4 regions of the Hymenobacter erythromyxa genome follow, and region 1 is predicted to be linked to each of the others. Evidence: riboswitches for the same ligand, from Rfam matches in the RefSeq annotation. Region 1 holds a riboswitch; each other region holds the start of a gene.
What was found. A riboswitch is a leader RNA that binds a small molecule or an ion and turns the genes downstream of it on or off. The one in region 1 is predicted to bind S-adenosylmethionine.
Positions count from the first base shown of each region.

Region 1 (3,402 bases):
CGATGCGCTTTTCCAGCGTATCGGCCTGACCGTTTTCATCGAAAGCCATAACCACCACGGCGGCGCCGTACTGGCGCACGGTGCGGGCGTGGGCTTTGAATACTTCCTCGCCTTCCTTCAGCGAAATGGAGTTGACGATGCTCTTGCCCTGCACGCACTTGAGGCCGGCTTCCAGCACGCTCCATTTGGAGGAGTCAATCATGATGGGCACGCGGGCAATGTCGGGCTCGGAGGCAATGAGATGCAGGAAGGTGGTCATGGCCTGCTCCGAGTCGAGCATGCCTTCGTCCATGTTCACGTCCAAGACCTGCGCGCCGCCTTCCACCTGGTCGCGGGCTACCTGCAGGGCCGCTTCGTAGTTGCCGGTGCGGATAAGGCGGGCAAAGGCGCGGCTGCCGGTCACGTTGCACCGCTCGCCCACGTTCACAAACAGGCTGTTTTCATTGATGCCGAAGGGCTCCAGGCCGCTCAGGCGCGTAACGGCCGGCACAGCAGGCAGGGGGCGGGGCTGGTATTTTTCGGCCAGCTTGCTGAGTTCGGCAATGTGCTGGGGCGTGGTGCCGCAGCAGCCGCCTACCACCGTCAGCAGGTTGTCTTTGAGGTAGTCTTCCACCACCGCCGCAAACTCCTGTGCTGATTCATCATAGCCGCCAAAGGCATTGGGCAGACCAGCGTTGGGGTAGGCCGAAATGTGCACATCAGCAATGCGGCTGAGCTCCTGCACGTATTGCTTGAGCTGATGCGCGCCCAGGGCGCAGTTCAAACCCACGCTCAGCAGCGGCAAGTGGCGAATAGAGTTCCAGAAAGCCTCTACCGTTTGGCCCGAGAGCGTGCGGCCGGAAGCATCGGTAATCGTGCCTGAAATCATGACGGGCACCACTTTGCCGCCTTCGTCGAAGAACTTCTGCACGGCGTACAGGGCTGCTTTGGCGTTCAGGGTATCGAAGATGGTTTCAATCAGCAGGGCATCGGAGCCACCTTCTACCAAGCCGCGCACCTGCTCCAGGTAGGCGGTGGCTAGCTCGTCAAACGTCACGGCGCGGAAGCCGGGGCGATTGACGTCGGGGGAGAGGGAAGCGGTGCGGTTGGTGGGGCCCACGGCACCGGCCACGAAGCGCGGCTTGCCGGGATTCTGGGCGGTGAATTCATCGGCCACTTCCCGCGCAATGCGCGCCGACTCGTAGTTCAGCTCATAGACAATGTGCTCCAGTCCGTAATCGGCTTGGGCAATGGTGGTGCCGGAGAAAGTATTGGTTTCCACCATGTCGGCCCCGGCCGCGAAGTAGTCGGCGTGAATGCCCCGGATGATATCGGGGCGGGTGAGGCTGAGCAGGTCGTTGTTGCCGCGCAGGGGCTTGGGGTGGTCGGCGAATCGGGTGCCCCGGAAATCAGCTTCTTCCAGCTTATGGCGCTGAATCATGGTGCCCATGGCCCCATCCAGAATCAGGAGGCGCTGGCGCAGAATATCGTTGAGCGGGGAGGAGGTCGTCGTCGGCATGTGTCGGCTTTTCGGAAAAGGGGCAGTCAATAGCCTATCCAGAAAGAGCCGCGCCAGAGCGGGTTCTGTACTTATCTTCTTCCACCCAAAGAGGTAGAACGGGAGTTAGCACCTTGTTTTGATCAGGTTGCTAAGACGTCGTAGGGCCCAATCCCTCGGTCTTTCTGGATAAGTAACAAGACGAAGATACGGCAGCAATGTCCTAAATCCAATTTTTCGGGCCCGGGGGCGTTACCGGGAATCAGGAAGTTAGGGGGCTTTTAAGTTTCTTTGGGAATGCTACTGTTATCACGTATTCTGGGCTTCATGACGGCGCTGCTGTTGCTGCCGGGCGCTTTTCTGCAGGCCCAAACGCTGCCCAAAACCCCCGGCACCGGCTTGCAGGGGCAGTATTACAACGGCCGCAACTTCGAGGAGCTGGCGCACACGCGCACCGATCCTACCATCGACTTTGATTGGACCTATAGCTCGCCCGGGCCGGGCCTGCCGCGGGAGCAGTTTCGCTCGCCAGCTCCGGGTGTATCGGGGGAGGACTTTTCTATCCGCTGGACAGGGCACATCTACATTCCCGTTACGGGGGTCTATACTTTTCGCATTGTGTCGGATGATGGCATGCGCGTTTGGGTGGGCGGCAAGCGGGTGCTGAGCTCTTGGCGCGACCAGCGGGCTACGGCCGTTACTACCCAGGTACAGCTCACGGGTGGCCGCTATTACCCCCTGCGAGTAGAATATTACCAGGTGCAGTGGGACAGCCGTGCTCTGCTCACCTGGCAGCTGCCTAATTCTGCCGAGGAGCCGCAGCCCGTTCCGCCGCAATATCTGTACGCCAAGCTGCCAGCTTCAGCCAAACCGGTGCCGCGCGAAGTGGCCCGGCCCACGCCCCCCGTTTCGGCTCCGCCAGCGGCACCAGTGGCAGTCAGAGCTACTAAGCCGGCAGTGCGTACGGTTCGGCCACCCGCGCGCCGCCCGTCAGTAGCGCCGCCTGCCCGGCGCGTAGTGGTAGTTCCGGCTGCCCCGCGGCCAGTGGAGCCGGTAGCGGTGCCAGCGTATACCAACGCGGCCGGGGAGCTGCCCGACCTAAGCACCCTAACCAAAGGCACCACCGTTACGCTGCCTAATCTGTATTTCACTCAGGGCAAAGCCACGCTGCTGCCTACTTCCCGGCCCATGCTCAACCACCTGGTGCGTACGCTGCAGGCGCAACCCACCCTGCGCCTGGAAATTGCGGGCCATACCGATAACGTGGGCAATGCGGAGCTGAACCGGCAGCTGTCGGAGCAGCGGGCCCGCACTGTGCGCGGGTATCTGGTGCAGCAGGGGATTGATTCCACGCGCCTTACTCCAAAAGGCTACGGTGGCACCCGCCCCGTGGCCGATAACCGGGACCCCAAACAGCGGCCGCGCAACCGCCGGGTAGAAGTAGTAGTGGAATAAAAACAACTCGTGCCCTGACCCGCCGGAGAATAGTTGTGGCAGCGGTTTTTCCGTAAAGCAGGCTCAGCTGACTATTCCTTGGCATGGCTCCTAAAAAACCAGCTGCATCCGCCAAGAAAGCTACCGCCCCCTGGCCCGTGGAGCGCCCCACGGCCAGACATGAAAAAGGTCGCCCAAAAGCTGCCCTATCCGGCCAAACAGGCCGATATGAAGCTGCAGCCCGGCATGAGCTTCAGCACCTACCGTGCCGCTGGCAAGCTGCGCGATAAGGTGGCCCTGATAACCGGCGCCGACAGCGGCATTGGGCGCGCCGACTCGTAGTTCAGCTCATATACAACGTGCTCGAGGCCTTAGTCCGTCTGGGCGATGGTGGTGCCGGAGAAGGTGTTGGTTTCCACCATGTCGGTCCCGGCCGCGAAGTACTCGGCGTGAATGCCCCGGATGATGTCGGGGCGGGTAAGGCTGAGTAG
Region 1 is NZ_CP012623.1:3,528,500-3,531,901, forward strand. Features, by position in the region: gene metH (methionine synthase) at 1-1,498, opposite strand, end outside; SAM riboswitch class I at 1,567-1,673, opposite strand; gene AM218_RS15105 (PA14 domain-containing protein) at 1,775-2,932, shown strand; gene AM218_RS16865 (hypothetical protein) at 3,092-3,253, shown strand; gene AM218_RS15110 (homocysteine S-methyltransferase family protein) at 3,283-3,402, opposite strand, start outside.

Region 2 (3,402 bases), 1.7 Mb from region 1:
CTCTGGCAAATTCAACGAAAGAACAAGCCATTTTGCGTTACTGATTAGTGGCCTGTTTATTCTGGTAATGAGCTACGTAAATTTATTTGGTAAGTAAAATTCACCCATACACATGACCTCCGCTACTGCGCAAGCTTACTCCGAGCTAAAAACCTGGCAAAAACGCATGCAGGAGAAACCCTCGCTGCTTAACCGTTTAGCCCGGCGTGTGCAGGCCAAAATGAATGCGCTGCTGCCGGAGAAAGTGCATCTGGCTCTTACCGCGGCTATTAAGCAAATGGTGCGGGGGGTGTTGTTTGGCTCCATGCAAATGACGCGAAAACCCCTGGCCGAAAGTAGCCTGACTGAGCGGGAAGAGCTGATTCGTACGCGCATCCGGTACTACCGGAATACGGCCGCCGCCGAAGGGGCCGTAACCGGAGCCGGCGGCTTTCTATTAGGCCTGGCTGATTTTCCCTTACTGCTCAGCCTGAAGCTGAAGCTGCTCTTTGATATTGCCGCGCTTTACGGTCATGATGTGCGCGACTATACCGAACGGCTGTACCTGCTTCATATTTTCCAACTGGCCTTTAGCAGCCAGCAGACGCGCAATGAAGTGTACCAGCGCATAGCCAATTGGGAAACCTACCGCCTTACCCTGCCCACCGACGTGAATGAGTTCGACTGGCGCACCTTTCAGCAGGAGTACCGCGACTATATTGACCTGGCTAAAATGGCCCAGCTAATTCCTGTTATTGGGGCGGCGGTAGGGGCAGTGGCTAATTATCGGTTATTGGTGCAGTTGGGAGAAACTGCCATACAGTGCTACCGCCTGCGCTGGTTTGCAGTCAATAAACCTGAATAGATAACGCCCTGCTGGGTGTGATAAAGCTTCCTGTATAGCGGGGTATAGAAATCAGGGAAAGTATTGCGGAGGAAAAAGCGAAGCTATATGGTATGCTTATGGTAGGTGCCTGCTTATTTTATTAATAAAAAAAGTCATAACTCACTAACGGGTACCTTCTTGTTTAACTTTTATATAGGGTGCTTTATATTTATATCAACACAATTAACTCAAAAGCAAAAACTACTCGAAAAGAAGGTGGTTTCCCTGCTGATTAAAAATTATTAGCCGGGAATAGAATGTTGAATATTTTCTGTTAGGTTTGTATATAGTTTACCAAGAGAAAAATTATTTTTTCCTTCGTTTCTTTATTCCCACCTTATTTTCTTTACACATGGCATTTGATTTCGGTCAACTCGAAAACGCCCTCAACGCCGCTAAGAATAGCGAAATCGTGAAAAAAGATCTGCGCAAAGCAGTTCGCAGCGTTTCTTCGGCTATTACTGCACTCCAGGAAGCTGTTTCCCAAATGGAAACGGTTCTGGCAGATGACTACCAGCCGGCTCCTAAAGAGCGTAAGCCCCGCGTAGCCAGCACCGGTGGTGCAAAGCGTGGCCGCAAGCCTAAAAACGCCCAGCCAGCCAGCTAATTCCTGGTTCTGAGCTCAAGAAGGAGCGCCCCTGACTATCTGGTCAGGGGCGCTCCTTTTTTATTTATCCATCTGCTAAACGTTAATTTCAATTATAGAAAGTGCTATTGTGAGGGGTTTCTTTAAAGGTGTTTGTTTGCAAACCCATTAATCCGGTTTTACCTTTGAGGCATCAATTCTTTCTAGCCCAAAGGATTGTTTTTATACAGAGACGCTGAGAGAAAGGCTCTACGATGCGTCGGCAACCTCCGCCAATGGCCGGAACGGTGCCCAACCGAAGGTCAGTGAAGCTTCTTCCTGACAATATAAAAACAACACACCGTGGACTTTTTCCCCCGCTTTCCTGCCCCGCTTTTTGCTTCTCCCGCCTTCCAGCGCGTGCCTTTCCGTGCCGCCTGTTGTTGCGCCGGATGTTGTTGCTGTTAACCAGCATAAGCGCCATCCTTTCATAGGATAAGTGCCCTGAAGTTCAACTTCTCTTTTTCCTTTTCGGATTTCTGGCCTGCCTGGTTACGGAAGTGAGGTAACGCCCCATGGTTATGCGTGGCTCTCGCGGTCCCTTTCGTCACTGGCTACCCCCAGAAATCAATTAACCCTACGTGTTCCGAAGGCTTGACTCCGGCTGACACGACTACCCGATTTATGCTTAAAAAATCACTCGAACTGCTGCGGCAGGAAGCGGCCGAAACCGGCGCGCATACCTTAAAACGAAGCCTGAACGGCTTCAATCTGATTGCCATTGGCATTGGGGTAATTATCGGAGCGGGCTTGTTCTCGCTCACCGGCATTGCAGCCGCCAATAATGCCGGTCCGGCCGTTACTCTGTCGTTTATAGTGGCGGCCGTGGGCTGTGCTTTTTCGGCCTTGTGCTACGCTGAGTTTGCCTCCATGGTGCCGGTTTCCGGCTCTGCCTATACCTATGCCTATGCTACCATGGGCGAGCTGTTTGCCTGGATTATTGGCTGGGATTTGGTCCTGGAATATTCCGTGGGCGCGGCTACGGTAGCCATTAGCTGGTCGCAGTACCTGTTGAAATTCCTGAGCAAGTATGGCATTCATCTGCCGCCCCAGTTGGTGATGTCGCCGTTTGAAACGGCGGCTTTGGCCGATGGCAGCACGGTGCATGGCTTTGTGAATATTCCGGCCATGCTCATTGTGCTGGCTATCACGCTCATCATCATTCGCGGTACGGCGGGCTCGGCGTGGTTTAATGCGCTGGTAGTTACCCTGAAGGTGGCCGTAGTGCTGGTGTTCATTGCCCTGGGCTGGCAGTATATCGATCCGGCCAACTATCAACCTTACATTCCGCAGAATACCGGCGTGTTCGGGGAGTTTGGCTGGAGCGGTATTCTGCGGGGCGCGGGCGTGGTGTTCTTCGTGTTTATTGGCTTTGATATTGTGGCCACCATGGCCCAGGAAACCAAGAATCCGCAGAAGAATATGCCCATCGGCATTATCGGGTCCCTGCTGATCTGCACGGTGTTGTTTGTGCTGTTTGGCCACGTAATGACGGGTTTGGCCAACTACACGGAGTTTAAAAACAGCGCCGCGCCGGTAGCCATTGCCATTGAAAAAACGCCCTATGCCTGGCTGTCCTCGGCCGTTATTCTGGCTATTATCATCGGCTACACATCCGTTATTCTGGTGGATTTGCTGGGGCAGAGCCGGGTATTTTTCTCCATGGCGAAGGACGGGCTGCTGCCGCCGGTGTTCTCGCGCATTCACGAGCGGTTCCGCACGCCGCTGCAGTCTAATCTGCTGCTGGGGTTGTTTATTTCTGTGTTCGCGGGCTTTGTACCGATTTCAGTGGTCGGTGAAATGACGTCCATTGGCACGCTGCTGGCTTTCGTGATGGTGTGCATCGGCATTCTCATCATGCGCAAGAAAGAGCCCGATGCCCCGCGCGGCTTCCGCACGCCCTGGGTGCCGC
Region 2 is NZ_CP012623.1:1,828,026-1,831,427, reverse strand. Features, by position in the region: gene AM218_RS07880 (hypothetical protein) at 1-97, shown strand, start outside; gene AM218_RS07875 (EcsC family protein) at 113-844, shown strand; gene AM218_RS07870 (hypothetical protein) at 1,146-1,472, shown strand; SAM riboswitch class I at 1,671-1,784, shown strand; gene AM218_RS07865 (amino acid permease) at 2,115-3,402, shown strand, end outside.
Region 2: it holds a riboswitch for S-adenosylmethionine, as region 1 does, so the genes downstream of both, AM218_RS07865 (amino acid permease) here and metH (methionine synthase) in region 1, are expected to answer to the same signal.

Region 3 (3,402 bases), 350 kb from region 1:
GCTGAATGATGAGCGTTTTGGCGTCGCCTACGTTGGCCAGGTGACTCACCAGCTTCAGGTTGTCAATAAAACGGGTAGCCGTATCCTTGGAGCCGCGGATGCTAAAGGTGAGCACGCCCCCGGCTCCTTTGGTCAGATATTTCTGCGCCAAGGCGTAGTAGGGGCTGCTTTTCAGGCCGGGGTAGTTTACCTTCTCTACCTGGGGGTGCTGCTCCAGCCAGGTAGCAATGCGTTGCGTGTTTTCCACGGTGCGCTCCAGACGCAAACTCAGGGTTTCCAGCCCCTGCAACAGCAGGAAGGAGTTGAACGGACTCTGCGAAGGGCCGAAGTCCCGCAGGCCTTCTACCCGTGCCCGAATGATGAAGGCAATGTTGCCGAACGGGCCGTTTTTGCCGAACACATCATTGAATATGAGGCCATGGTAGCCTTCTGATGGTTCCGTAAACTGTGGAAACTTGCCATTGCCGAAGTCATACTTGCCGCCATCCACAATCACGCCGCCAATGCTGGTGCCGTGCCCGCCAATCCACTTGGTAGCCGATTCTACCACAATGTGCGCGCCATGCTCCAGGGGGCGGAACAGGTAGCCGCCCGCACCAAACGTGTTGTCTACAATCAGCGGCAGGTCATACTTGTTGGCAATGGCAGTAATGCGCTCAAAATCAGGCACGCTGAAGCTGGGGTTGCCAATGGTTTCCAGGTACAGGGCCTTGGTGTTGTCGTCAATCAGGGCCTCAAAGCTCTCGGGCTTGTCGCCATCGGCAAACCGGGCCTCTATGCCCAGGCGCTTGAAGGCTACTTTAAACTGATTGTAGGTGCCCCCATAGAGAAAGGAGGAGGAAACAAAGTTGTCGCCGGCCTGCAGAATGTTGTTGAGTGCAATGAACTGCGCGGCCAGCCCCGAGGACACGGCCAGCGCGGCTACTCCACCTTCCAGCGCCGCAATACGCTGCTCAAACACGTCAGTGGTCGGGTTCATCAACCGGGTGTAGATGTTGCCGAATTCCTTGAGGGCAAACAGGTTAGCGCCATGCTCTGCGTTTTTGAATACGTAGCTGCTGGTCTGATAAATTGGGACGGCGCGGGAACCGGTTACGGGGTCAGGCTGCTGGCCGGCGTGGAGTTGGAGTGTCTCGAAATGCAGGTTCTGAGTAGACATAATGGGTCTGTATTTAAAGAAGAATTTTTTGACTGGGGAAGGCGCCAGGGGGCGCAAAATGGCCACGACGAAGCGTAGCGGAAACCCTCCTGAAACCGGCTAAAGCAAGCGGATTGCGGCGGTTAGGATGCAGTTTGCCTCATGGAATGCCAAGGGGCATTACCAATCAGGGCTAAACAGGAAAAGAGAGGAGGGGTGCTGGAGGGAGCCGGATTTAAGCGGCTAGCAACAGCAACAACACGCGCTGCAACAGCAGCGCATTCGCATTCGCGCAGCGGCGAAGGCGGAAACACAGACATCCGTTGAGGTGCCGGGACGCAACGAGGCGGCCGGAGCAAACGGATACGATAAGGCGAAAGCGAGGGTGTTTTCCATGGCACTCAACTTATATCTCCCGCCAGCAACAGCTGGTCTGGGCAGGAATTGGCACCTTTCGCGCGGTCGAAGGTTGCCAGTGGGTCACGGAGCCTGTTCTCTCGCCACTTCTGTATAAATCCTATGAAAACTGCCCCGCCGCGAGCGGGGGAGTACCGGGTTGGTGAGGGCAAATGTAAGCGCCAGATTCAGAACTCAAAATTTTAAGCGCATTTTTTTTAACCGCTTTGGCTTAAAATGAAACAAGCTATACGCAGCTGAATGCACAAAAAAACGCCGCCCTGCGGAGCAGAGCGGCGTTTGGAGGAAGTAGCGTCGGAGACTAAATTTTTGGTAAAGTCAGTACCTGACCTACTTCAATATGGTCGGGGTTAGAGCCGATAGTGGCTTTGTTGGCGTCGTAAATCTGGTGCCACTTGCTGGCGTCGCCGTAGTGGTGTTTGGCAATTTTGGAGAGCGAATCACCCGATACTACGGTGTAGGTATCGCCCTGAGTAGTAGCCGCTGGCTGGTTGGCGTTGCCGAAGAAATCGGTGTTGCCAGTGGCGGGCTTATTGGCTGGCTGAACAGGTTTCTGCTCGCCTTTATTCAGAAAATCGAAGAGTCCCATGGGAGTGGTTATTTAGGAGTAGGAGAGGAGTGGAGGTACTGCATCGGCCTGATAGCCATAGGCATGTAACGCTAATCTTACGCGGTGGAACCAATTTGGTTGTTATTCCGGGAGTCAATAGACTTATCCCAACCCTTTGGAAAGCCTGTCGTAAGAAGTGGCTATCCGCCGGAAAAGCATAGCGCACCCAGCGGGTAGTTCACCTTGCAAGTTTCTCCCAACTTCACCTCCATTCCCTATGAAACTGATGCCCTTCCCGTTTCGCTATCTGGCCAGCCTGCTGGTGCTGGTGGCCCTGTTTGCTACCTCCTGTAACCAGGAAAATAAAGTAGGCGAAACCAATATGCTCTACGGTACCGACAGCAAAGTCTGGAAGACCGATAAGGAAACCACCGCCACCGGCGACAAAGTAGACCAAACCAGCGCCGACAAGAAAACCGAGCTGCGCTTCTTTGCCAACGGCAACTTCAACATGACGTCGCCCTCCCAGACCATGCAGGGCACGTACACGTTTGATCAGACCGCTAAAAAAATTACGCTCACGCCTACCGGCAGCAGCAACACTTTGTCTTTTGATGTCGTAAATCTCACCAAAGATGAAATTACCCTGCGCGCCCCCGATGGCTCGCAAATGATGCTGGAGGCCGACTAAGCTCCGGTTGAAAATCGAAGTCTGAAAAACACAAAAAAGCCTTTCTGCCACTGGTAGAAAGGCTTTTTTGTGTTGATTGGATAGGGCAGCCTGACTACGAATGCATCAGCTTCTGGGCCGTGCGACGGCCGTACACCCGCGCCACCCAGCGCGGCAGGAACACCGCGCCCAGCACCAGATATAGGTAATAGGTTACAATGCGGTAGAGCAGCACCATAAAGCTGGTCATGGTAGCCGTACCGATAAACTTGCCGAAAAACGTGGGAAAAGCACCTTCCGCAATGCCCGCCCCGCCCGGCGTAATAGCTACCAGCAGAATCACTTTGTAGGTGATGTTGCGGGCAAACATCATGGTGAATTCCTGCGCTGATACGTTCACGAAAGCCGCAATCAGGCAGCCAATAACGAGGTAGCGCGCCGTCCAGACAAAGGCCGTACTGAGGGCCGCCCGCAGCCAGTAGCCCGCGCCGTTGCCGCGCAGCTGGGCCGAGGCCCACACTACCTCATTGCCGTGCTGGTAGGCCTTAGCCCGCCAGCGCCGCAGGCCGCGCAGGGAAAACAGGCGCACCAGCAGCCGCTTCACCGACATCGGGTTGATAAAAATAG
Region 3 is NZ_CP012623.1:97,346-100,747, forward strand. Features, by position in the region: gene AM218_RS00390 (O-acetylhomoserine aminocarboxypropyltransferase/cysteine synthase family protein) at 1-1,159, opposite strand, end outside; SAM riboswitch class I at 1,542-1,655, opposite strand; gene AM218_RS00395 (LysM peptidoglycan-binding domain-containing protein) at 1,857-2,144, opposite strand; gene AM218_RS00400 (hypothetical protein) at 2,383-2,796, shown strand; gene AM218_RS00405 (lysylphosphatidylglycerol synthase transmembrane domain-containing protein) at 2,891-3,402, opposite strand, start outside.
Region 3: it holds a riboswitch for S-adenosylmethionine, as region 1 does, so the genes downstream of both, AM218_RS00390 (O-acetylhomoserine aminocarboxypropyltransferase/cysteine synthase family protein) here and metH (methionine synthase) in region 1, are expected to answer to the same signal.

Region 4 (3,402 bases), 1.7 Mb from region 1:
GGGCGAATAACATACTGCACCTGGAAGCGGGGAGCGGCGGCCACTTCCACCGCGCCGGGCACACTTTCCAGATGTTCCAGCAGGCTGGGGCCCGCGTACCACGGCAGTTGCCGGGAGCGGGTTACCACGTTGTCGCCGTTCAGGGCGCTTAGCGGAATGGCCGTGGCTTTGGGCAGCTGGAAGTGGTCGGTGAGGGCGGCGTAGTCGGCGGAAATCTGGTTGAATATCGTCTCATCATACTGCACCAGATCCATCTTGTTCACGGCCAGCACAAAGTGCTGGATGCCCAGGAGCGCGGCAATAAGCGTGTGGCGGCGCGTTTGCTCAATCACACCCTGGCGCGCATCCACCAGCACTATGGCCATGTCGGCGTTGCTGGCGCCCGTCACCATGTTGCGGGTGTACTGCACGTGGCCGGGCGCATCGGTAATGATGAACTTGCGACGGGGCGTGGTGAAGTACTTGTAGGCGACGTCAATCGTGATGCCCTGTTCCCGCTCGGCACGCAGGCCGTCCGTCAGCAGGGCCAGATCCACTACGCCGTTGGAAGCCTGGCGCTTTTCCAGCGCGGCCAGTACATCTAGGGAAACAGATTCAGAATCGTAGAGCAGGCGGCCAATCAAAGTGCTTTTGCCGTCGTCGACGCTGCCGCAGGTGATAAATCGGAGAAGGTCCATATTGGGGAAGCGTGCCAGGAGGCAGCCGGTAAATAGTAGTTTGAAAAGAACTGCCAGAGGCTAGAAATAGCCGTTGCGCTTCCGGTCTTCCATGCCGGCTTCCGAGATGTTGTCGTCGAGGCGGGTAGCGCCCCGCTCACTTACTTTAGCCAGCAACAGATCTTCAATAATGTCCTCCACGGTGGCCGCGTCGCTCTCCACGGCGGCAGTACAGGTGGAGTCGCCCACGGTGCGGAAGCGCACCTGACGGGTCACAATTTCATCGTCCTGATCCAGCCGGATGTGCTCCGTGAGGCCCAGCAGCTGGCCGGAGGGAAGCACCACACAGGTGCGCTCATGGCCGAAATAAATATCGGGGAGGGCAATGTTTTCGCGCTGGATATAGCGCCACACGTCCAGCTCCGTCCAGTTGGAAATGGGGAATACGCGCACGTTTTCGCCCTTCTGAATGCGGCCGTTGTAGATGTTCCACAGCTCGGGGCGCTGGCGCTTGGGGTCCCACTGGCCGAACTCGTCGCGCACGGAGAAGATGCGCTCCTTGGCTCGGGCCTTCTCTTCGTCGCGGCGGGCACCACCAATGCAGGCATCAAACTCAAACTCCTCAATAGTCTCCAGCAGGGTATAAGTCTGCAGCGGATTGCGGCTGGGGTATTTGCCGCCGGGCTCGCGCAGACGCTGCCGCTTGATGGTTTCCTCCACGCTGCGCACAATCAGCTTCTCTCCCAGCTGTTCGGCCAGCGCATCGCGGTAAGTCAGCACCTCGGGGAAGTTGTGGCCGGTATCCACGTGCACCAGCGGAAAAGGAAACCGACCGGGCCGAAAGGCTTTTTCTGCCAGACGCGTAAGCACAATGGAATCTTTGCCACCGGAAAACAGCAGCGCGGGCCGCTCAAACTGGCCGGCCACTTCCCGAAGAATATGAATGGCTTCGGCTTCCAGCCGGTCGAGATAATCGAAAGTTGGGGTACTCATGAGAAGGATAATAATTTGTCATGCAGAGGCGCAGCCGAAGCATCTCGCGTGCTGATGTTGAAAGGCTATTCAGACGTCAGCACGCGAGATGCTTCGCTGTGCTCTGCATGACGTTCTGAGTGCATCGGTTCTACCACCGGGTCGGGGCCATTGTGCGCGGCTGTGGTGTGCAGCCCGCATTCTTTGGCCGATAAGTCTTCCCACCACCAGCGGCCGGCGCGGAAGTCTTCGCCGGGGCCAATGGCGCGGGTGCAGGGCGCGCAGCCAATGCTGACGAAGCCCTGCTGGTGCAGTGTATTCACCGGAATGCTGTGCTGCTGGGTGAAAGCCACCGCCTCCTCCCAGGTCCAGTCGAACAGGGGGTGAACTTTGACGAGGTTGTGCGCGGCGTCCCACTCCACGGGGTCCATGGTCTGGCGGTTCTGGGACTGTTCGGCCCGAATGCCGGTTACCCATGCCTGCTTCCCGGCTAAGGCCCGATTCAAAGGCTCTACTTTGCGGATAAAGCAGCATTCCTTGCGGTTGTCCACGCTCTCGTAGAACGAGTTTGGCCCCTTTTCCAGGAGCAGATTTTGCACGCCGGCCTGCTGCGGGAAGAACACCTCAATGGGCTTCTGATACTTGAGCAGCGTCTTGTTCCAGGTAGCGTAGGTTTCCTGGAAATTGCGGCCGGTATCCAGCGTAAACACCTGAATGGGCAGGTCGAACTCAAAAATCAGGTGGCTGATAATCTGGTCTTCCAGCCCGAAGGAGGTGGAAAACACGGCCTGCCCGGGAAAGTATTGGGCCACGAGGCGCAGCCGCTCCAGAGCCGAAGCCTGAATCAGCCGGGGGCGCAGGTCGTCCAGCAAGGCAAGAACGGCCGGCGCAGCATTTACTGCGGACATAACAGGAAAAGGAAGGGGAGAACCGGGCAGCAAGCCCATGTTCCGGCCAAACAATGGCCCCGGCAGCGGGCGGCGTTACAGCGCAACGACGCGTAGTGCCCGGCGAGGCAGAAGGCGGGGTGTACAGCTACGGAGCACTAAGCGCACAAGCGCATCAGCGGGCCTTCAGAAGCACACAACCAGAAAAGCGGGAGGGGCGTGGTGCTAACAACAACAGGGCATACCCATCATGGCACAACACCCATGCTGTACAGCAGAGGCGGTGGCGGATGTGGTAGCGGAGTTGAGGAAGCGTTTCACAGTTTGTTGTTTTTATATGTTCAGGACTTGGCACCGTTTCGGATGGTCCGCTGGTTGCCGGCGCTTCGTAGAGCCTGTCTCTCCACGCCTCTGTATAAAAACAATCCTTTGGTAAAGAATTGATGCCCCAAAGTTAGGAGGCGAAATTTTATACTTCCAAATTTTATTTTTTCAGTTGCTGCTGAAAAGGAACGGATCAGCGGCTGTTTCAGGAATATAATGCTGGCCTAAAGTATAAAATAAAATATCCTGAAATTGTAGTTGACAGAACCATTATATCAAACTTGATATTTTGCTGGAAAAGTGGTCTTAAGTCACTTTATGGCAATAAATATTACTTGAGAGCAGCCTTAAAAATAAGAAAATGAACAAATAAAAAAATCAGGCTATGAGAAGTCTGATTCATGAAATGCTTCAATTTCTTAAGTCTTAAACCGGGTGCCTATTTTTTGCAAGAAGGGGAGGGCTTCCGGGGCTGAATTTGTCAGTAAAAGCAGGCCAACATATACCACAGTCAGCACACCGGAGCGGAGCAGCATCGTCAGAAACGGGGTGCCCAAATCTGG
Region 4 is NZ_CP012623.1:1,815,818-1,819,219, reverse strand. Features, by position in the region: gene AM218_RS07830 (sulfate adenylyltransferase subunit 1) at 1-677, opposite strand, end outside; gene cysD (sulfate adenylyltransferase subunit CysD) at 738-1,649, opposite strand; gene AM218_RS07820 (phosphoadenylyl-sulfate reductase) at 1,715-2,536, opposite strand; SAM riboswitch class I at 2,846-2,937, opposite strand; gene AM218_RS07815 (lipopolysaccharide biosynthesis protein) at 3,259-3,402, opposite strand, start outside.
Region 4: it holds a riboswitch for S-adenosylmethionine, as region 1 does, so the genes downstream of both, AM218_RS07820 (phosphoadenylyl-sulfate reductase) here and metH (methionine synthase) in region 1, are expected to answer to the same signal.